Regions from separate parts of the Streptomyces sp. NPDC020917 genome, predicted to be linked through region 2. Evidence: riboswitches for the same ligand, from Rfam matches in the RefSeq annotation. Region 2 holds a riboswitch; each other region holds the start of a gene.
The links. A riboswitch is a leader RNA that binds a small molecule or an ion and turns the genes downstream of it on or off. The one in region 2 is predicted to bind cyclic di-AMP.

Region 1: it holds a riboswitch for cyclic di-AMP, as region 2 does, so the genes downstream of both, ACH4TG_RS07310 (M23 family metallopeptidase) here and ACH4TG_RS13825 (C40 family peptidase) in region 2, are expected to answer to the same signal.
Region 3: it holds a riboswitch for cyclic di-AMP, as region 2 does, so the genes downstream of both, ACH4TG_RS21265 (M23 family metallopeptidase) here and ACH4TG_RS13825 (C40 family peptidase) in region 2, are expected to answer to the same signal.

Annotation. Positions count from the first base shown of each region.
Region 1 is NZ_JBIRRR010000002.1:713,122-720,264, forward strand. It holds gene ACH4TG_RS07280 (hypothetical protein) at 1-325, shown strand, start outside; gene ACH4TG_RS07285 (helix-turn-helix domain-containing protein) at 445-1,599, opposite strand; gene ACH4TG_RS07290 (amidohydrolase family protein) at 1,833-2,804, shown strand; gene ACH4TG_RS07295 (NUDIX hydrolase) at 2,822-3,319, shown strand; gene ACH4TG_RS07300 (DUF4240 domain-containing protein) at 3,521-4,111, shown strand; gene ACH4TG_RS07305 (N-acetylmuramoyl-L-alanine amidase) at 4,134-4,790, opposite strand; cyclic di-AMP (ydaO/yuaA leader) riboswitch at 5,263-5,403, shown strand; gene ACH4TG_RS07310 (M23 family metallopeptidase) at 5,415-6,449, shown strand; gene ACH4TG_RS07315 (hypothetical protein) at 6,675-6,980, opposite strand; gene ACH4TG_RS07320 (XRE family transcriptional regulator) at 7,058-7,143, opposite strand, start outside.
Region 2 is NZ_JBIRRR010000005.1:346,573-353,715, reverse strand. It holds gene ACH4TG_RS13860 (DUF397 domain-containing protein) at 1-178, opposite strand, end outside; gene ACH4TG_RS13855 (DUF5753 domain-containing protein) at 202-1,059, opposite strand; gene ACH4TG_RS13850 (ATP-binding protein) at 1,323-1,751, shown strand; gene ACH4TG_RS13845 (GNAT family N-acetyltransferase) at 1,783-2,451, opposite strand; gene ACH4TG_RS13840 (TetR/AcrR family transcriptional regulator) at 2,448-3,089, opposite strand; gene ACH4TG_RS13835 (ABC transporter ATP-binding protein) at 3,145-4,104, shown strand; gene ACH4TG_RS13830 (ABC transporter permease) at 4,252-5,085, shown strand; gene ACH4TG_RS13825 (C40 family peptidase) at 5,242-5,739, opposite strand; cyclic di-AMP (ydaO/yuaA leader) riboswitch at 5,743-5,918, opposite strand; gene ACH4TG_RS13820 (hypothetical protein) at 6,273-6,590, opposite strand; gene ACH4TG_RS13815 (ATP-dependent Clp protease proteolytic subunit) at 6,597-7,143, opposite strand, start outside.
Region 3 is NZ_JBIRRR010000009.1:193,833-200,975, forward strand. It holds gene ACH4TG_RS21250 (GNAT family N-acetyltransferase) at 1-1,897, opposite strand, end outside; gene ACH4TG_RS21255 (HPr family phosphocarrier protein) at 2,051-2,335, shown strand; gene ACH4TG_RS21260 (GntR family transcriptional regulator) at 2,547-3,221, opposite strand; gene ACH4TG_RS21265 (M23 family metallopeptidase) at 3,504-4,457, opposite strand; cyclic di-AMP (ydaO/yuaA leader) riboswitch at 4,471-4,660, opposite strand; gene ACH4TG_RS21270 (M16 family metallopeptidase) at 4,935-6,299, opposite strand; gene ACH4TG_RS21275 (M16 family metallopeptidase) at 6,320-7,143, opposite strand, start outside.

The sequences.
Region 1 (7,143 bases), on a different contig from region 2:
CCCGTCGGACTCCGGCTCGCCGACGCCCAGCGTGTCCGACACCTCGACCGCGCCGGGCAGCACCTCGGGCGGCAGCAGCTCGGGCGGCTCGGAGTCCGGTGGCAGCTCCGGCGGTTCGGAGTCCGGCGGGTCCACGGGCACCCCGGGCGAGTCCGGCGGCAGCACCTCGGCCTCCCCGTCGCCGTCCGCCACCACCGGCTCGGACAGCGGCAGCCTGGCCTCCACCGGTGCCTCCGTCGGCGGTATCGCCGCGCTGGCCGCGGTGCTGCTGGGCGCGGGCGTGTTCGTGCGGTTCCGCCGCAAGGGCGCCGCGCGCCAGCACTGAGGCCGGAGCACCCGCGCACCGACCGGCGGACGGTCCGATCCGCTGCGTTCCGATCGGCTGACGCGACGAGGCACTGACGTGGTGCCGCCGCGGCCGTGATCACCCCGCAGGAGGGGTGGTCACGGCCGCGCGGCGTTCAGCCAGGTGTGCAGGGCCCACCACCAGCGAAGGGTGGGAAGGACGCCTGGATCGTCGAACGCGTCGGCCGCGCCGGTGAGTCGGGTGAGGCGCAGCAGGCGGTGGCGCGCGGTGTTGGGGTGGACGTGGAGGGCCGCCGCGGTCAGGTCGAGGCGGTGGCCCAGGTCCAGGTACGTCAGTGCGGTGCGCGCCAGTTCGCGGTGGAAGGCGTCCGCCGGGTCGAGGGCGCCCAGCATCTCCCCGGCCAGCAGCGCCGCCAGGGCCGGTTGCGCGGCGAGCGCGGTCTCGCCCGCCAGGTCGGTCAGCCGCCGGACGCCGGTCAGCCCGTGCGCGGCCGCCGCGGGCAGCGCCTGCGCGCACAGCCGGTGCACGGCGGGCACGCCGTCCAGCGGCACCGCGGGGGAGACCAGCAGCAGCGGCCCGTCCCCGATGGCGTCCCGCCGGGCCGGCAGCCGCGGGGCCAGTCCGGAGAAGCGCCCGTCGACGAGGCCGAAGAGCGCGCCGGGCACGTCCAGTTCGCGTTCCAGGGCGCGCGCCCGCACGGGGTCGGTCACCGCCGACAGCACGCAGTGCAGCCGGGCGCCCGGGTCGAGTCCCGCCTGCCGCACCTCCGCCTCCGGCAGCGGTCCGCCGGCCCCGTCGTGCAGCAGCCGCCGCAGCAACTGGGTGCGGGCATCGCGTGCGGTGCGGGCCAGTTCGAGCTGCGCGGTGTGGTAGCCGTTGATCACGTGGCGCTCCATCGCGCCCGCGTGCCGGTCGAAGTGGAGCAGTGCGTCCAGGAGTTCGCGGTCGGGGACGCCCGCCTCCCGGGCGCGGGCCACGCCGATCTCCAGCGCCCGCCGCCGGCCCGCCTGGACGCCGTGCAGCAGGGCGGTCAGCGGCACGCCCTGCTCGGCGCGGTCGGCGCCGAGTGCCGCCGCGACCGGGTCCTCGTCGGGGAGTCCGGCCGCGGGATCGTCGAACGACGCCAGGCCGGACGCCAGCAGGACGGCGACATGCCGCCGGTTCTCGGCCTCGGGCAGCCGGGCCACCTCCGGCGAGGTGCGGGCGGCCGCGATCACCTCGTCCACCACCCGCTCGTCGGCGACCATCGCGCGCAGCACCGCGCCCAGCACGCGCCGCCCCTCGTCGGCCATGCCGTCCCACCTCCTCGCCCGCCGGGCTGCCGAACGTAACACGCACGCCCCGCCCGCCCACCGGCCCCGAAGCTGCGCCCCCGGGCCGCCTTCGCGGACCGCTCGCCGCCGTCCCGCAGTCGCACGCAACCGGGCGGGCGGGGGCTCGCCGGGCGGCCCGGGTGACGGATCCCTCACCCGCCCCGGGCCGAAACGGTGGACCCGCCCCCTCACCAGGGACGATCGTGGGCGGTATGAACGATCACCGCACGGCGCGCTCCGACCCCGCAGGCCCGGCCGACGACGAGGCCGCGCAGGGCGGCGTCATCGACGGCGACGCGGCGGAGGCCCGTGAGGTCCGGCGCTTCTGGGGCGGCCTCGGCCTGCCCGGGCTGGTCGACGTCCACACGCACTTCATGCCCGAGCGCGTCCTGCACAAGGTCTGGGAGTACTTCGACGCGCAGGGGCCCCTGATCGGCGGACTTCAGTGGCCGATCGCCTACCGCAAGCAGGAGGACGAACGGGTCGCCGTCCTCAGGCGGTTCGGCGTCCGGGCCTTCACGGCGATGCTCTACCCGCACAAGCCCGGCATGGCCCGGTGGCTCAACGGCTGGGCGGCCGGCTTCGCCCGGCGTACCCCCGACTGCCTGCACACCGCCACCCTCTTCCCCGAGCCGGGCGTCGAGACGCTCGTCGCCGAGGCCGTCGACGCGGGCGCGCGGGTGTTCAAGGCACACGTGCAGGTGGGGGCGTACGACCCGGCCGACGAACTCCTCCAGCCCGCCTGGGGAGTGCTGGCCGAGGCCGGGATCCCGGTGGTGATCCACTGCGGCTCAGGACCGGCGCCCGGCAAGCACACCGGACCCGAGCCGATCGCGCGGGTGCTGGCGCGCCACCCGCAACTGCCGCTGATCGTCGCGCACATGGGGATGCCCGAGTACGAGGACTTCCTCGATCTCGCCGAGCGGTACCCGCAGGTGCGGCTGGACACCACGATGGCGTTCACCGGCTTCACCGAGGACTTCATGCCCTTCCCGCGCCGGGCGCTGCCGCGGCTGGCGGCGCTCGGCGACCGCGTCCTGCTCGGCACGGACTTCCCCAACATCCCCTATCCCTACGTGCACCAGCTCCACGCCCTGGAGGGGCTCGGCCTCGGGCCGGAGTGGCTGCGCGCGGTGTGCCACGACAACGCGGTGACACTCTTCGGGCTCCGGGCGGGAACGTGATCCACTAGCGTGTCCTGATGCCTTCGCCGAACCTTCGCCACGCGGTCCGCGCGCTTGTCCTGGACGAGGACGAACGCCTCCTGCTCTGCCGGTTCGTCTTCGCGAAGCCGTCCGGGCCGATCGTCGTCTGGGCGGCGCCCGGCGGCGGCGTCGAGCCGGGGGAGACGCCCCTTGCGGCCCTGCGCCGGGAGTTGGACGAGGAGGTGGGCCTGGCCCTCGACGGCACCCCGCCGCACGTCTGGCACCAGGAGGTCGTCGAACCCGGCCACGCGGCGGGCTACGACGGCGTGGTCAACGACTACTTCCTGGTCCGCACCGCCGCGTTCGCGCCCCGCGGGGCGATGTCCGACGAGGAGCTGGCCGCCGAGCACATCAGCGGCCTCCGGTGGTGGCACCCGCGGGACATCGTCGCCTACCGGGGCCCCGACCTGTTCTCCCCCCGCGACCTTGCCACCCCCCTGACGGCCCTCCTCACCTCGGGCCTCCCCGCCGAGCCCGTCCGGCTCGGCCTCTGAGGCCCCTTTTTCGCCGCGCCCTCGCCGCCGGTCGCTGCGCGGCGGCCTTCGCTCTTCCGTCAGCCAGGCGCGTCGTCGCAGGTCGGGAAGGCTCCGGGGGGCGGAGACGGGCAGGGTGCGGGGCCCGGGGAGTGGGAACTGAGCGTCCATCAGGTGGAATTGCCCCTGCGCGCAGTGACAGCCCGCTGGCATAGTCGCGGCATGGAGACGGATCCCCTCTGGACTCTCATCGCGGACAGCAGGCGGCAGGGGCTCACCGGTGACAAGCGGGACGCCTGGCTCCGCGAGGCCCTCCTGCGGACGCCGCTCGACGGCATCATCGGCTTCCAGGCGGGCCTGGAACGGCGGGTGGCGCAGTCCAGGACCTGGAGCCTGTGGGCCGCCGCCGACCGCGTCTTCGGCGGCTGGTGCTCCGACGACACGTTCTGCTACTTCCAGCACTGGCTGATCGGCCTGGGCCGCCCGGTGTTCGACGCGGCGGTCGACGACCCGGACTCCCTCGCGTACGTCCCCGAGGTGCTGCGGCTGTCCGCCCGCCCCCGCGAGAGCTGGTACGACGACCACCCGACCTGGGAGTCGCTGGACCGGCTCGCCCCCGAGGCGTACGAGCGCGTGTCGTCGCTCCCGGCCGACGCCCTGGACGCCGCCGTCCGCGCGCGGCGGGCCGCCTCCGGCCCGCGCGGCACCACCGGTACGGCGCCGCGCGGCGACCGGTGGAGCGCGCTGGACGAGCCGGAGGCGGCCCGCCGGCTGCCCCGGCTCAGCGAGATGTTCCCGCTGCCGCGGCCCTGAGCGCGGGCGGGGTCCGCGGCCGTCAGACGCCGTTGACCAGCCGGATGTACCGCACCCAGTCCCAGTTGGGCCCGGGGTCGGTGTGGTCGGTGCCGGGCACCTGGTAGTGGCCGATGATGTGGTCGCGGTCCTTGGGGATGCCGTACTTGTCGCAGATCTCCGCGGTCAGCGCGGCCGACGCGTGGTACATCGCGGTGGTGAAGTACGACGGCTGGTCCACCCAGCCCTCGTGCTCGATGCCGATGCTGCGGGTGTTGTAGTCCCAGTTGCCGGCGTGCCAGGCGATGTCCTTCTCGCGCACGCACTGGTCGATCGCGCCGTCCGCGGACCGCACGACGTAGTGCGCGGCCGCCGCGTGCGTCGGGTCCTGGAACAGCTTGATGGTGTCGGAGAAGGTCTCCTGCGTCACGTGGATCACCACGAGGTTGACCGGGTAGGCCGTGGGGCGGCTGGACACCGTGTAGTTGGAGGTGCTGGCCGGGGCCCAGGTGGCGCCCGGGTAGTCGACGGCCGCGGCGGAGGCCGTGCCGCGGCCGGTCCACAGCTCGCCGGCAAGTCCCGCGGTGGCCGCGGCGCCGAGCGCGAGGCCGCCGCGCAGCAGCGAGCGGCGGCTCGGCGGGGCCGAAGGGCCGGAGGCGGTCCCGGCGTGGGGGGTGGGGGGATTGCTGGGACGTGCCATGGCGGGCTCCTGAGGCGTCGCAGTGCGGACGTACCGCGGACGGATATGGACGAGTGCATGACAAGAACGTCGAGCCTGCCCATCGTGGGGCCGGTCGCCGCGGCCTGCCAAGCGGTTCGCGAATTGGCACAGGTCCAGACCGCTGGCACCCGGTGCACCGGGCGGCCGGCACCCGGTGCACCGGGCGGCCGGCACCCGGTGCACCGGGCGGCCGGCACCCGGTGCGCCCGCCGTCCGCCGCCGACCGCGTCCGCTCGCTCACTGACTGTAGTCACTCGCGTCGTCCCCGCATAACAACTGACACACGCTCATCTCTCCGCCAGGTCACGCCGGCTGACCGCTTTACGCCTTCTGTGCGCCGTGTGTCCGATTGGTTCCGCCGCCAACTCCCCGATTCGGCTTGGATTTCCCCCCCGGCTCTATTAACGTTCGATAACGCAGCGCGGTCGTCACCACCGCCGTCAGAGGCGGCACCGTGCGCTTGCCGAATCCCGTCCGCGGGAACCGGGGACCCGAGATCCTGGGGTGAATCGGGCGGCCGCAAGGCCGTTCGTAGGAGACCTTCCTGCTCCGAACCCGTCAGCTAACCCGGTAGGCGAGAGGGAAGGAAAGGAGAGCGCCCCCGTGGCGTCGAACCAGCCTGCCTACGCACCCGCCCGGCCCGAGACCGAGGCCGGAAACGGCGACGCGCCGCGGCCGGGACCCGACGGGGAGCAGCCCGCCTTCGCCTTCTTCGCCGACACCCACTCCACCGGTGGCTCCGACGCCGCGCGCACCGCCGCGGACTCCAGCGCCCACCGGATGCCGCGCCAGCGCACCATGGCCCGCGGCGGGACCGTGCTCGGCATCGCGGCGATGGCCGCCGTCGGCGCCGGCGGTGTCGCCGCCGCCGCAACGCCCGGCGCCCCCGCGCCGGGTGCCGCGCCGGCGGCCATCTCCGTGCCCGACGTCGTCCCCGCCGAGGCCGACCCCGTGCCCGCCTCCGCGGCGGCGCCCGCCGCCACCCCCGCGCCGAGCGTCATCAGCGACCCCGGCGAGGCGCTGCGCGCCCGCATCATCGGCCAGGCCACCGCGGAGCGCGAGGCCGCCGCCCAGGCGAAACGGGACGCCGCCGCGAAGGCCGCGGCCGAGCAGGCCGCCCGCGAGGCCGCGGCGCGCAAGGTGCGCGAGCAGGCGGCCGCGGCGAAGGCCGCCGCCGAGGCGAAGGCGAAGGCCGACGCGGAGGCCGCGGCCAAGGCCGAGGCCGAGCGCCTGGCCGCGCTCGCCGCCTCCTACATCAAGCCGCTGGCGTCCGCCACGCTGACCAGCACCTTCGGCGAGGCCGACCCCTGGGGCAACCTGCACACCGGGCAGGACTTCGCCGCCCCGACGGGCACCCCGGTGCACGCCGTGCACGGCGGCACCGTCACCTCCGCGGGCTGGGCCGGCGCCCAGGGCTACCGCGTGGTGCTCACCCTCGACGACGGCACGCAGCTCTGGTACTGCCACCTGTCGACGATGTGCGTGACCGAGGGGCAGGTGACGACCGGCGACACCGTCGGCCGCGTCGGCGCCACCGGCAACGTCGCGTCCCCGCACCTCCACCTGGAGGTCCGTCCCGGCGGTGCCGCCCCCGTCGACCCGCTCCCGTGGCTCCGCTCCCACGACGTGGCGGTCTGACGACCGGCACGCATCCCCCGAACCCCGGCGGCCCTGGCGAACCCCCCCTTGTCAGGGCCGTCGGCCTGTCCGCGGAAGGTCGAGCCGCCCGCTCCCCGTGGCCCCGCAGGGCGCCCTCCCGGACGTACCCAACTGGGGCGCCGCGCGACGGCGTGACCCGGCCGCGGGCCGGCCACGCCGTGCCGACGACCCACGGTCCGGGCCCGAACTCCCGCCGGGCGAAGGCTACTTGGCGGAACGGCCGGCGACGGCCCAGGAGGCCGCGGCGACGGCGCCGGCGACGGTGAAGACCGCGGGCCAGGCGCCGAGCTTCTTGGCCAGGGGGTGCGAACCCGCGAAGGCCGCCACATAGGCACCGGTCAGGGCAGCGGCCGCCCCTGTGCCGGCCTGCTGCCGCCACTCGCGGGCGGCCACCGCGCCGGCCGCGGCCAGCGCCGCGCCGCCGAGTTCGCGCCGCTTGGTCCACCGGGCGATCGCATAGCCGCCGACCAGCCCGCCGGCCGCCACCGTGCTCGCCGAAACCCCAGCCATGCCGTCCTCGCTTCCGTCGCGCCCGCGGGGCCGCCCCTTGTCCTGGAACGTCCCGTCACGTGCCGTTCGGTCCGAGACTAAGCGGTCTCCCCGCCGCCCGGTGGCCCGGGGTCGACCGGCGCAGGGTCGACCGGGCCGGGGGCCGGGGCGAACAGCGGAGGGC
Region 2 (7,143 bases):
CCGACAGCGCCCGTACGAAGTCCGTCCAGGCGTCCGCCGTGAACTGCAGCGCAGGGCCCTGCGGGTCCTTGGAGTCGCGGACGGCGAGCCGCCCGGGATCCAGCAGGGCGGTCTCCACGCAGTTGTTGGCCGCGGTGCTGTGACTGCTGCGCCGCCACGTCAGACCGGCGGTCGTCATGATGCCTCCTCGATGCGGGAGCGCTACCGTGCCGACCCGGCGCGGATCCCGGCGATCAGGGCCGCGGACTCCTCGCATGGAAGCGCACGGGCGCGCAGGCCGGTGAACGCCGCGGTGTAGGCCGCGACGTCCTCTGTGCGATCGACGTGGAGACTACCGGTCAGATGGTCGACCACCACAACATCAAGTTCGGGCATCTGCGGAAACACGAAGATGACGAAGGAGTTGGTCACGCCCGGGTGCCCGCCGGCGCCGAACGGCACGACCTGCAACCGGACATGGGGCAGCCGGGCGGCCTCCTCCAGGTGCGCCAGCTGACCGTCCATCACCTCGGGGCCGCCCACGTCCCGCCGCAACACCGCCTCGTCCAGCACCGCTTCGAGCCGCGGCGGTGGGTCCTGCCGCAGCACCGACTGCCGCGCCGTGCGCACCTCGGCCAGCGCGGCGACCTCGTCCGCGGCGAGCTGCGGCATCACGCCCGCGGTCAGCGCGCGGGCGTAGGCGGGGGTCTGCAGCAGCCCGGGCACCACGCTGTTCTCCAGCGAAAGGATCCGGCCCGCGCCGGTCTCCAGGGTGATGAAGTCCCGGTACTCCACCGGGAGTACCTCGCGGAACTCGTGCCACCAGCCGCGCCGGTGGGCCCGCCCGGCGAGCATCGTCAGCAGGTCCCGCACCCGCCGGTCGCGTACCGCGTAGACGTCCAGCAGCACGCCGACGTCCGCGACGGTGACGGTGCTGCGGGCGGTCTCGATGCGGCTGACCTTCGACTGGTGCCAGCCGGCCCGCAGCGCGGCCTCGCCGCTGGTGAGGCCCGAAAGGTCGCGCAGCCGCCGCAGCTCCTCGCCGAGACGCCGCCGGCGCACGGCCGGAACTCGTTCCATGGGGTCAGGCGCCTCCTGCACTCCGGGCTGTCCGCCGGGCGGCATGCGTCAGTCCAGTCTGCCCATCGCGGGCGCATCCGGGTAGCGCGGTTCACTGGTTCGAGCGACAGATATATGCAGACAGCTGTGGAGCGACCGGAGGAGCGGCACGATTGGTGTCACTCTGGCGCGAACCCGTCGCGTCGCGGTGGCGGCCTGCCCGCCGCGCGGCCCCGGGTCCCGCGTCGGAGGGAGGTCAGGGCGGGAAAGGGAACGGCGGCGCCATGGCAGATCTTCAGGAAGCATCCGTCACGCTGCCGAGCGACCCGGCGTCGGTCACGACGGCCCGCCGCTACGTCTGCGGCCTCCTCGCCGACTGGGGCATGCCACCGGGCGACGAAGCGGCGGACGCGGTCCGGCTCATCGTCTCGGAGCTGGCCACCAACGCGGTGCTGCACACGTCCGGGCTCTCGCCGACCTTCACCGTCGACGTCCGCCTGGAACGCTCCGAGCAGCTGTACATCGGCGTCACCGACAGCCACCCGCGCCGCCCCCAGCGGCAACCGGCCGCCGTCCAGCAGGACAACGGCCGGGGCATGGTGATCGTGCGCCACCTCACCCAGGAGTCCGGCGGCCGGCTCGAGGTGACGCCGACCGCGGACGGCGGCAAGACGGTCTGGATCACGATCCCCTGGGCCGTCACCGTGGCCTGACGCCGGGCCGGGCCGCCGCACCGGCGTTCCGTCAGCCGGGTGTCCGTGCCGCACCGTGCGGACGCACCATCAGCGCCTCCGCCCCCACGGGCGCGAAGCCGGCCGACAGCAACGCCCGTACGCTGGCCGCGTTTCCGGGCGCGACCTGCGCCCACAGCGGCGCGCCGCCGGGCACCAGGTGCCGGGCCGCAGCGGCGAGCGCGCGGCCCAGGCCCTTGCCGCGGGCGGCAGGATCGACCTCCAGCGCGGTCTCCCAGCGCCCGGCCACGCCGCGCCCGATCACCAGCGTGCCGCCGGGCACCGTCCAGGCGCGCACCTCGTCGCGGTGCCGCAGGGCGCGGAGGATGCGCGGGTGCCCGCGGTCCTTCGTCTCGCGCAGGTCGAGGGGTGGCGGCCCCGGCAGCGGGTCGGCCACGGTCAGCAGGTCGACGTTGACGACTTCCCGCCCGGTGCGCGCGGTGAGCTCCGAGAGGAACGGCGGGCACAGCGGGGCGCCGAGGTCGTCCGGCGGCAGCAGCGCCGCGAGTTCGGCGTGGTCGGCGTCGGTGAACACCACGGTGTGCGCGGTGAAGGCGATCACTCCCGCGTCCCGCTCGGAGGGCTGGGGGAGGAAGGTCACCGAGCCGTCGGGCGGGGGGAAGGTGCCGCGGGCGGCGCGCGCGAGTATGCCCGCCAGGCGGGTGGAGGTGCCGGACGTCATTCCTGCCCCCTCGCCGCCAGCGTCTCGATCATCATCACCAGGTCGTCGAGGTCCCGGTCGAACTCGGCGTCCCAGTCGACCGGTTGGGCCAGCCACGGCATCACCGCGTCGTGTCCGGGCAGCGCACCGTCGGGGAGCCGGCCGCGGCGCCCGCGCGGGTCGAGGGTGCCGGGCCCGAACCTGCCGCCCGCCTCCGACGCGATCCAGCCGAGCATGTAGGTACTCACCAGCCGCTCCAGGCGCGGCACTTGGGACTTCGGCACGCCGGCGTCCAGCAGCGCCAGATAGAGCAGGTCGACGGTGGTCACCGCGTCGGGCGTCACGGCGGGACGGGAGAACAGCAGCCCCGTCACCCAGGGGTGGCCCTGCGCCAGCGTCCGCGCGGTCCGTGCGAACAACCGCACGCGCTCACGCCAGTCGGTGACGACGGACAGCGCCGGCGCGGTCTGGAAGACCATGCCGAGCAGCCGGCCGAGCATCGCGTCGAGCAGTCCGGCCTTGTCCCCGACGTGCGGATACAGCGCCATGGGCGTGACGCCGACGGCCTGTGCGACCGACCGCATGGACACCCCGGCCAGGCCGCGCTCGTCGGCGATCGCCACGGCGGCGTCCAGAATCTCTTCCCGTTTCCCGCTCATGCCTCTACACTGTAGATCTATACGGTGTAGATCAACTTTATGGGGGTGGTGGCCGATGCTCTCGGCCGAGGGGCTGGTGATGCGCTACGGCGAGCGCCGGGCGCTGGACGGCTTCAGCCTGGAGGTGGGCCCCGGTGAGATCACCGGGCTGATCGGGCACAACGGCGCCGGCAAGTCCACGTTCGTCGAGGTCGTCACCGGGCTGGTGAGGCCCGAAGCGGGAACCGTGCGGGTCTGCGGCATCGACGCCCGTGAACACCCGCGCGCCGCACGGGCTCTGCTCGGCGTCGCGCCGCAGGAACTCGCCCTCTACCCGACCGTCACCGTCCGCGAGCACCTCCAGCTCTTCGCCGGGCTCGCCGGGCTGCGCCGGGCCGCCGCCCGGCGGTCGGTCGAGGGCGTGGCGGAGGAGCTGATGCTCGGGGAGGTGCTGGACCGCAGGTGCGCGGTGCTCTCCGGCGGTCAGCGGCGGCGCGCCCAGGCCGCGGCCGCCATGGTCGCCACACCGCGCGTCCTGCTGCTCGACGAGCCGACGGCGGGTGCCGACCCCGAGACGCGGCAGGCGCTGCTGGCCGCGGTGCGGGCCCGCGCCTCGGCCGGCGCGGCCGTCCTCTACACCACCCACTACCTGCCCGAACTGGTCGACCTGGACGCCACGTTGGCGGTCGTCAGACGCGGCAGGGTGGTGGCCAGAGGGGACCGCGCCGGGCTCACCGCCGACCTGCCCGGGGAGATCCGGATCAGCCTGGATCCGGCGGGAGCGCGTCCGGTGCTGTCGCCGGAATTGGACCGGCGGACCCGCGAGGAGGGGCCGCACGGGCTGCGGATCGCCACCCGCAACCCGCCGGCGGACCTCGCCGAACTGCTCGCCGCGGGCTGCGCCCCGGTCAGTGTCGACGTGCGCCGCCCCGACCTGGACCTGTACCGGTCGCTGGCCGCGGAGGGCCCGCAGAGCACGGCGGGCGCGGAGACCTCCGGCGCCGGGGCCGCCGGGTCTGCGGCCCGGGTGGCCTGACCGGCCCCCTCTCCGGCCTGCTTCCGGGCCGCAGGCCCGCATCGCGGGGAAGCGGCGGGCGCACGGCCGCCCTGCCGCGCCGATCCGCCGATCCGCCGCGGTCCCACCCGACTCCCTGTGACGCGCGCACACCTGAAGGAGCCTCAGATGCACCTCGACGTCCGACCGGGCGGAACCGTGGCGGCCGCCGGCGCGCCGGGATCCGGCCGGCTGACCGAGCCCGGCCGCACCCGCGACGCCCTGCACCGCACCGGCGTCCTGATCCGGCACAACACGACCGTGCTGCTGCACGAACCAGGGCCGCTCGCCGGGCGGATGGTGATGCCCCTCATGCTGCTGACGGCCACGCGGCCGCTGTACGAGCAGGCGCAGGGGCCGGGCGGGACCGCCCAGGCCGTGGTCGGGTCGCTGGTGACGTTCTCGCTGCTGGCCCTGTCCATCGTCGGCGGCTCGATCCTGTCCGAGCGCATGTGGCGCACGTGGGACCGGTTGCGCGCCACCCCGGTGCGGCCGGTGGAACTCCTCGTGGGCAAGGCCGTGCCGGTCCTGGGCGTGCTCGTGGTGCAGCAGGCCGTGGTGCTCGGCTTCGGCATCGTGGCGTTCGGGATGCCGGTGGCCGCACCGGGACTGCTGGTGGTCGCCTGCGGCGCCTGGGGGCTGGCGCTGCTGGGCCTGGGGACCGCGGCCGGCGTGCTGGTGCGCAGCTACGGCCAGTTGAGCGCCGCATTCGACATCGGCGCGCTGTTCCTGACCACCCTCGGCGGCGCCCTGGTCCCGCTGGACCTGCTGCCGGGGTGGCTGCGCGCGGTCAGCCCGGCCTCTCCCGGGTACTGGGCGGCCCAGACCCTGAGGCACGCCGCGGCGGGCGACACGGGTCCCACCCTCCGGGGTGCTGCCGTGCTGCTCGCCGTCGGCGCCGCATGCGGTGCGGTGGCCTGCTGGCGGGTGGCCCGCGGTTGGGGCCGGGCGCTGGCGGTATGACGGCGGACCCGTCGCAGGGACCGTCCCCGGCCCCGGTCGCGCTCCCGCCCGCGGGCCTGTGGCGCGCCGCGACGTCCGGGAAGACGCCGGGGCGGCCGCCGAGGAGGAAGGCGAGGAGGTCGTCGAGCGGTCCTGGCCCCAGTGAGCCGGAGCTGCTCACCTGACGCGGCCGTACCAGACGCGGCTGGTCCAGATCCGCTCCAGGCGGACCGAGGCGCCGGTCCTCGGCGCGTGCCAGATGCGGCCGTCGCCGGCGTAGATGCCGACGTGGTACACCGACGAGGCCGAGGAGCCGGCGTGGAAGAACACCAGGTCACCGGCGCGGCGCGCGGAGGCGCTGATGTGCCGGGTGCTGTTGTACTGGGCGGCGGCGGTGCGGGGCAGGGTCTTGCCCGCACGCTTGAACGAGTACTGGGTCAGCCCCGAGCAGTCGAACCGGTAGGGGCCGGTCGCCCCCCACTGGTACGGGGCGCCCTGCTTCGAGGCGGCGATGTCCAGGGCCAGGGTGGACAGCGAGGCGGCCTGCGCGGACGGGAGGGCGCCGGGGATCAGGGCGGGTGCGGCGACGGCCGCCGCGGTGAGCACGGACGCCGCCCCGAACCGGGAGAGCCGTGCGGACACGGGATGGACGTTCATGTGGTGGAGCGCGAGCATGCGCAACCCTTCGTCGTCAGCCTGCGAAGGATGACCTGTCGGGTTCGAGCAGGCGAAGAATGCCCGGCCGCTGACCTGCGGCTTCACCCCAAGAGGCGGTCCGGATCCGGTCCGGTGCCGCCCCGTCGTGCTGGGTCCTCCGCTCCTGCCGCGTGCACTCGTGTCGACCTGGCATCCGTGCGGCGGCAGGATTGGGCGTCCGCACGGACCGCCCCGTCACGGCGACGGGGGCTTGTCGTCACCACGGATGGTTACGCACGAAACGGTGCGATGTGTGACTGAAAACGCGCTATGTGAGCCTCGTCACGTTTCACCTATCCGAGTGAACGCGGCTCCGGAGCATGTCCGCTGACGCCGCGTCCGTCGCTCTGACCTGGCCCGATGAAGCGGCTTGCCGGCGGGTCCAGCCGACATGCGCAATTCAGCACCGAATTGACAAACCCTGTTGGATACGCCCAATGGACTGAGCGAATCCGTCACCGTGTCGGGCGTGTCGGGGCCGAACGGCCGTCATCGGGCCGGGTCTCGGCGTGTCAGTGCGTCGGCGGCGCTCCCGGATCCGGCGTCACCGTGGCGAGTGCGGACCGGCGTTCACCGTCCAGGACCCGCAGCGCCCGGCCCAGCGTGGCGTGATGGAGTTCGGTCTCGCCGCGCAGGTGCATCGTGGTCAGCGCTTCCTTGAGAGCCGCGGCCCGTCCCACCAGCGCCTGCGCGGCGCGCAGCGCCCGGTAAGTGTCCGTCGTGCGGCTGGGGTTGATCTTCCCCAGCAGATCGACGACCTCCAGATAGCAGTCGACCAGCTCACCCTCGGAGCGGGTGAGGGCGGGCAGGGGTGGCAGCTCCGGCACCACGTCGGGTCACCGCAGGCCGTACGGGGTGGTGTTGGACTTCCTGCTGGTGGTCAGCTGGTCCACCAGGCCGTAGGCGACCGCCGATTCGGCGTCGAACACCTTGTCCCGTTCGATGTCGGCCGTGATGCGCTCCGCGTCCTGCCCGGTGTGCCGGACCAGCAGTGTCTCCAACTGCTCGCGGGTGCGGAGCAGTTCCTTGGCCTGGATCTCCAGGTCGGAGGTGTCGCCCTGGATCGCCTCGCTCAGCGAGGGCTGGTGGATCAGGATCCGCGCACCGGGGGTGATCATCCGCTTGCCCGGCGCTCCCGCGGCGAGCAGCACCGCGGCGGCCGACGCCGCCTGGCCGATGCAGACGGTCGCCACATCGCAGGTGACGAACTGCATCGTGTCGTAGATCGCGGTCATCGCGGAGAAGGACCCGCCCGGCGAGTTGACGTACAGGTGGATGTCCTGCTCGGGCGCGGCGCTCTCCAGGTGGATGAGCTGGGCCATCACGTCGTTCGCCGAGGTGTCGTCGATCTGGGTGCCGAGGAAGACGATCCGCTCCTGGAGC
Region 3 (7,143 bases), on a different contig from region 2:
CGCGGTCGGGCGCGGAGTAGGCGGGGATGCGGGCGCCCGGCTGCCCGGTCGCGGCCAGCCGGTCGGCCATCGTCTCCAGCGTGAGGTGGACCACGACCACGGGCTTGCCGGCGCCCTCGGCGGCGGCGCGCAGCGCCTCGGCGAGCGCCGGGTCGTCGCCGGACTCCGGGTCGCCGGCGTCCTCGGAGCCGACCCGGGGGATGGCGGTGACGACCACCGCGTCGGTGCCGGGGTCGGCGAGGGCCCGCCGCAGCGCCGCCGCGAAGTCGTCGGGCTGGGCGGCCGTCGTCAGGTCGAGCGGCGGGGCCGGGTGCAGCCCCGCGGAGAGCGCGGCGTCGTAGGTCAGCAGGCCGATGGACTCGGAGTTGCCGAGCACGGCCACCCGGTCGCCGGCCGGCAGCGGCTGCAGGGCCAGGAACAGGCCGGCGTCGAGCAGTTCGGTGACGGTGTCGACGCGGATCACGCCGGCCTGCCGGAAGAGGGCGGAGACGGTGGAGTCGGGGATCCGGGTGTTCGGCACGGCGTGGCCGGCCGGGACCGTGCCGGAGTGCAGCGCGCCCTTGACCACCACGACCGGCTTGCTCGCGGCGATGCGGCGGGCGATCCGGGTGAACTTGCGCGGGTTGCCGAAGGACTCCAGGTACATCAGCACCGCCTCGGTCTCCGGGTCGTCCTGCCAGAACTGCAGCAGGTCGTTGCCGGAGACGTCGGCGCGGTTGCCGGCGGAGACGAACGAGGACGGGCCGGCGCCGCGCCGGTGCAGCCCGGACAGCAGGGCGATGCCGATGGACCCGGACTGGGTGAACAGCCCGAGCCGGCCGTGGTGCGGCATCTCCGGCGACAGGGACGCGTTGAGCCGGATGTCGTCGGCGGTGTTGAGCACGCCGAAGGCGTTGGGGCCGATGACCCGCATGCCGTGGCTGCGGGCCTGGCGGACCAGCTCGCGCTGCTTCTCCCGGCCCTCCGCCCCGCTCTCGGAGTAGCCGGCGGCGACCACCACCAGGCCGCGCACCCCCGCCTCGCCGCAGTCGGCGACCGCCTCGGGCACCCGGTCGGCCGGGACCGCGACGACGGCGAGGTCGACCGGCTCGCCGATCGAGGCGACCGACCGGTACCCGGGCACGCCGTCGATGTCGGTGCCGCCCTCAGGGAAGGAGTGGTTGACCGCGTACAGGCGGCCGGTGAAGCCGCCCGCGGTGATGTTGCGCAGCAGGGTGCGGCCGACACCGCCGGGCCGGCGGCCGGTGCCGACCACGGCCACCGACGCCGGGCGCAGCAGCCGCTGCACCGAGCGGGCCTCGGCGCGGTGCTCGCGGGCCCGCATCACCTGCACCGACTCGTCGGTGGGCTCCAGGTCCAGGTCGAGGTGGACCACGCCGTCGGCGAAGCTGCGCTGCTGGGTGTAGCCGGCGTCGGTGAAGACCTTGACCATCTTGCGGTTGGCGGGGAGCACTTCGGCGGTGAAGTGCAGGATGCCGCGCTCGCGGGCGACCGCGGCGATGTGCTCCAGCAGCGCGGACGCCACCCCGCGGCCCTGGTGGGCGTCCTGGACCAGGAACGCGACCTCGGCGCGGGTGCCGCCGCGGCCCGCCCGGCCGTGCTCGTCGATCCGGTCGTAGCGGACGGTGGCGATGAACTCGCCGCCGACGGTGGCGGCCAGGCCCACCCGGTCGACGTAGTCGTGGTGCGTGAAGCGGTGCACGTCGCGGTCGGACAGTCGCGGGTAGGGCGCGAAGAACCGGTAGTACTTCGACTCGTCCGACACCTTCTCGTAGAAGCCGACGAGGCGGCCGGCGTCGTCCGGGCCGATCGGCCGGATGTGGGCGGTGCCGCCGTCGCGCAGCACGACGTCCGCCTCCCAGTGCACGGGGTACGGCTGCGGCTGCTGCTCCGTCATGGCCCCAGCGTAAGCGGGCGTGGCCTGCTCGCGCGGCCGACGCGTTGGAGGCAGGCTGGGGGCAGCGAACCGCCGGTCCCGGCCACCGCCCGGAACATGTTTAACTGGTCTAGACAACTTCGTACCACTGTCACTGATCCGAAGGGCAACACCATGGTTGAGCGCCGCGTCAACGTCGGCTGGGCGGAGGGCCTCCACGCCCGCCCGGCGTCCATCTTCGTCCGCGCGGCGACGGCCGCCGGCGTCCCGGTGACCATCGCCAAGGCGTCGGACGGCAACCCGGTCAACGCGGCGTCCATGCTCGCGGTCCTGGGCCTGGGCGCCCGGGGCGGCGAGGAGATCGTGCTGGCCTCCAACGCCGAGGGCGCGGAGGTCGCCCTGGACCGGCTGGCCAAGCTGGTCGCCGAGGGCCTGGACGAGCTGCCCGAGACCGTCTGACGATTTCGCGCGCTCCGGGTACCGGAACGGCCGGGAATTCCGAGCACCCCCGCCGGCGGCCCCGCGGAAATGGGCAGCGGAATTCAGCGGGACCGGAACATCCCCCACGGATGGTCCGGTCCCGCTCTTTCACGAATACGGGACCTCATACCGGAACTCCGGGCGGACCGCTGTTTTCCGGTATCCCGCGTTCTTGTATACGACGTGCGTGTTAAGCCCGGCGCCGCACCGCGTTGACGGGAGGTTTCAGGATCCTCACCGCCGACGCCCGTTCCACATGGACGGCGGCCAGCCGGCGGGCCCGTTCCGCGTCGCCGCGGGCCACCGCGTCCACGATCGCCGCGTGCTCGTCCCACGCCTCGCGCACCCGCACCACGGAGCCGTCCCCGTAGACCCAGGCGATCTTGTGCCGCAGCTGGGTGAGCAGCGCGGCCAGCGTCGGGCTGCCGGACGCCTGGGCGAGCGTCTCGTGGAACCAGCCGTTCAGCGAGGTCAGATCCGCGGACTGCCCCTGCACCGCGCGCTCCTGGCCCAACCGGACCAGCCCGCGCAGCACCTTGAGGTGGGCCTCGGTGCGGCGCTGGGCGGCGCGGGCGGCGCCCAGCGGCTCCAGCAGGCCGCGCATCTCCAGCAGGTCCGCGGCCTCCTGCTCGGTCGGCTCCGCGACCGACGCGCCCGCGTGCCTGCGGGTGCGGACGAACCCCTCGGACTCCAGGGTGCGCAGCGCCTCGCGCACCGGCACCCGCGAGACGCCGTAGCGCTGCGCGAGCAGTTCCTCGGTCAGTCTGCTGCCGGGCGGGAAGAATCCCGCGACGATGTCGTCGCGGATCGCCGTGCACACCACCTGGGCGGAGATACGCCGCCCGGTGCCGTCCGCCCCGTTCACGTCCGATTCCGCATCGCAGAACTCCGTTCCCTCCCCCGCATTATGCCCGTGACTCTATTCCAGGGCGCACGGAAAAGGGAAAAGAGGTGGCGAATTCTTGATTTTATTGCGGACAGGGCGGCACGTTCCGGGCGGGCGGGGCGGCCGCCCGCGGTGATCAGCTGCGGGGGAAGCACCCGCGGCGGCCCGGGACGCACGAAGGCCCCGGTGGCAGAACCGGGGCCTTCGAGGCGGGCCCGACCGGTGGGCGGCCGGGCCGTACAGGGTGCCTGACGCGGGACGTCAGACGGTCACACCGTGCTCGGCGAGGTACGCGATCGGGTCGACGTCCGAGCCGTAGTCCGGGGTGGTGCGCACCTCGAAGTGCAGGTGCGGTCCGGTGACGTTGCCGGTGGCGCCGGAGATGCCGATCTCCTGGCCCTCGGTGACGGTCTGGCCGGCGGACACCAGCGGCTGCGTCAGGTGGCCGTACAGGGTGTACATGCCGTCGGCGTGCTTGATGATCACGTCGTTGCCGTACGCGCCGTCCGCGCCCGCCGAGACGACCACGCCCGCGGCCACCGCGTGCACCGGGGTGCCGGAGTCCACGAGGAAGTCCACGCCGGTGTGGTAGCCGCTGGACCAGTTGGAGCCGGCCTGGTGGTACGGGGTGCCGATGGACGCGTCGACCGGCTTGGTCCAGCCGGAGTCTGCGGCGGCCGTCGTGGCGGCGGCCACCGGCTGCTTGGCGGCGCTGACCGCCCCGGCCTTCGCCGCCTGGGCCGCGGCAGCCTGGGCCGCGGCAGCCTTGGCAGCGGCAGCCTTGGCAGCGGCAGCCTTGGCAGCGGCGGCCTTGGCAGCGGCCTTCGCCTGCGCGGCGGCCTTCGCCTTGGCCTTGGCCGCCGCGGCCGCCTTGGCCTTCGCTTCCGCCGCCGCCTTGGCCTTGGCCGCGGCTTCGGCCTCGGCGCGGGCCTGCCGGACCTGCTCCTGGGCGGTGTTGGCGACCGTACGCTGCACGTCGGCCTGGGCGGAGAAGCTGTTCGCCAGCGAGCCGGTGACCGACGTGGCCTGGGACAGCACGTTCTTCTTGGCCGCGGCGGCGACCGGGCGCGGATGGTGGTCGGGGGCGGCCAGCGCGGTGGCGCCGAACGCTCCGGCGCCGGCGATCACGGCGACGCCGGCCAGGGTGGCGGCGGCACGGCCGGGCCGCCGACGCCGGTGCTTCCCGCGCAGGGCGGGGCGAACGCGGAACGCCATGGAGGCGTCGCTCCTTTCCTTCCTTCTCGCCTACCGGGTTAGCTGACGGGTTCGGAGCAGGAAGGTCTCCTACGGGCGCCCCTGGGCCGGCGACGGCGAAGGCTCCCGATTCACCCCGGGGGAACTCCCTCAGGACCGCGCGGCGGCGGACACGAGGGGTGGGTCCCCGGCTCCCCTGGACGGGGACTCGGCGATGTGCGGATGTGCGCCCGGCACGGCCGGGCGGTGCCCGACCCTGCAGGGCCGGGGAGCGTTGACGCTATCCGGGCGGTCCGGCGAACACCAAGCAGATCCGTCGATATGTAGCGCACGCCACACACGCCCGCGAGCCGCTCAATTCGGGCACAACAGGACAGAAATCCCAAGGGACTTCGCGCCCCGGACGTGCGGGCCCCGGGCGCGCCGGCTCCTGGCACACGGAACCCCGGCGCCGCGCAGGGCGGCACCGGGGTTCAGGAGAACGACGCGACGAGGGCGTCAGGACACGACGGTCACCGGGCCGATGCCCAGCTCCCGCACCGGCTCGGCGATCTGCCCGGCGTCGCCGACCAGGACCACCACCATGCGGTCCAGCGGGAAGGCGTTGACCACGGCGGCGGTCGCCTCGACGGTGCCGGTCGCGGCCAGCCGCGCGTACAGATGCGCCTGGAAGTCGTCCGGCAGCTGCTGCTCGACCTGGTCGGCCAGGGTGCCGGCGACCGCGGCGGCGGTCTCGTAGCGCAGCGGGGCCACGCCGACCAGGTTCTGCACCGCGACGTCGCGCTCGTCGTCGGTGAGCCCGCCCTCGGCGAGGGTGCGGATCACCTGCCAGGCGTCGGCGAGCGCCGGGCCAGTCACCTCGGTGGCCACCGAGCCGCTGATGGCCAGCAGCGCGGCGCCGGTGCCGTCGGCGGACGACAGCAGCACCTGCCCGAAGGCCCGCACGCCGTAGGTGTAGCCCTTCTCCTCGCGCAGCACCCGGTCCAGCCGGGAGGTCAGCGTGCCGCCCAGGCAGTACGTGCCGAGGACCTGCGCCGCCCACACCGGGTCCTGCTTGTCCGGGCCGGTGCGGCCGATCAGCACCTGCGTCTGCACCGAACCGGGCCGGTCGACGATCACCACCCGCGCGGTGTCGTTCGAGGTGATCGCGGGGCGCGGCCGCGGCTGCCCGGTGCCACCCGTCCACTGGCCGAGGGTGGAGTCGAGCAGCGCGGGCAGGTCGATGCCGGTGAGGTCGCCGACGACCACCGCGGTGGCCGTGGACGGGCGCACGTGCGCGTCGTAGAAGGCGCGCACCGCGGGGGCGTCGATGGCCCGCACCGTCTCCTCGGTGCCCTGCCGCGGCCGCGAGCAGCGCAGCTCGGCCGGGAACAGCTCCTTGGACAGGGCCATGGCCGCGCGGCGGGCCGGGTTGGCCAGCTCGTGCGGGATCTCGTCGAGCCGGTTGGCGACCAGGCGCTTGATCTCGTCCTCCGGGAACGCCGGGCTGCGCAGCGCCTCGGCGAACAGGGTCAGCGCGCGGTCCAGCCGGCGCGCGGGCACCTCCAGGGAGACCCGCACGCCGGGGTGGTCGGCGTGCGCGTCCATGGTGGCGCCGCACCGCTCCAGCTCCGCCGCGAACTCCTCGGCGGTGTGCTGGTCGGTGCCCTCGGACAGGGCCCTGGCCATGATCGTGCCGACCCCGTCGAGGCCGGCGGGCTCGGCGTCCAGCGGCGCGTCCAGCATCACCTCGACCGCGATCACCTGCTGGCCGGGACGGTGGCTGGTGAGCAGGGTCAGGCCGTTCCCGAGCGCCCCGCGCTCGGGCGCCGGGAACGCCCACGGCTTGGGCTCCCCCGCGGCTGGCTGCGGATGGAACATCATGACGGCCTCGCGTGCGTCGCTCACAGCTCACCCTCCTTGTTCTCAGCGCCCGAGTCCCCGGCCTCGACGATGGCCTGCTCCTCGATGTCCGGCTCCTCGCCCTCCTGCTCCTCGGTCTCGGCCGGGCCGCCGGTGGGCTCGTACACCAGCACCGCGCGGTTGTCGGGCCGCAGCCGGGCCGCGGCCACCGCCTTGACCTCCTCGGGGGTGATCGCCAGCACCCGGTCGACCGCGGTCAGGGCCAGCTGCGGGTCACCGAACAGCACCGCGAACCGGCACAGTTCGTCGGCGCGCCCGCCGACCGTCGCCAGCCGGTCCAGCCACTCCCGCTCCAGCTGGGCCTGCGCCCGCTCCATCTCCTCGGTGGTGGGCCCCTGCTCGGCGAACCGGGCCAGCTCCTCGTCCACCGATGCCTCGATGACCGGCAGTTCGACGCCGCTGGACGCCTTGATGTCCAGCCAGCCCAGCGAGGGCGCGCCGGCCAGCCGCAGCAGCCCGAAGCCGGCGGTCACCGCGGTGCGGTCGCGCCGCACCAGGCGGTTGTGCAGCCGGGACGACTCGCCGCCGCCCAGCACCGTCAGCGCCAGGTCCGCGGCGTCACCCTCCCGGGTGCCGTCCGCGGGGAGCCGGTACGCGGCCATCAGCGCGCGCGACGGGACGTCCTCCTCGACGACCTCGCGCAACTGCCCGCCCATGACGTCCGGGAGCGAGCCGTCCCGCGGCTCCGGCTTCCCGTCGTGCGCCGGAATGCTGCCGAAGTACTTCTCGATCCAGCCGAGCGTCTGCGCCGGGTCGATGTCGCCGACGACCGAGAGCACCGCGTTGCCGGGCGCGTAGTACGTGC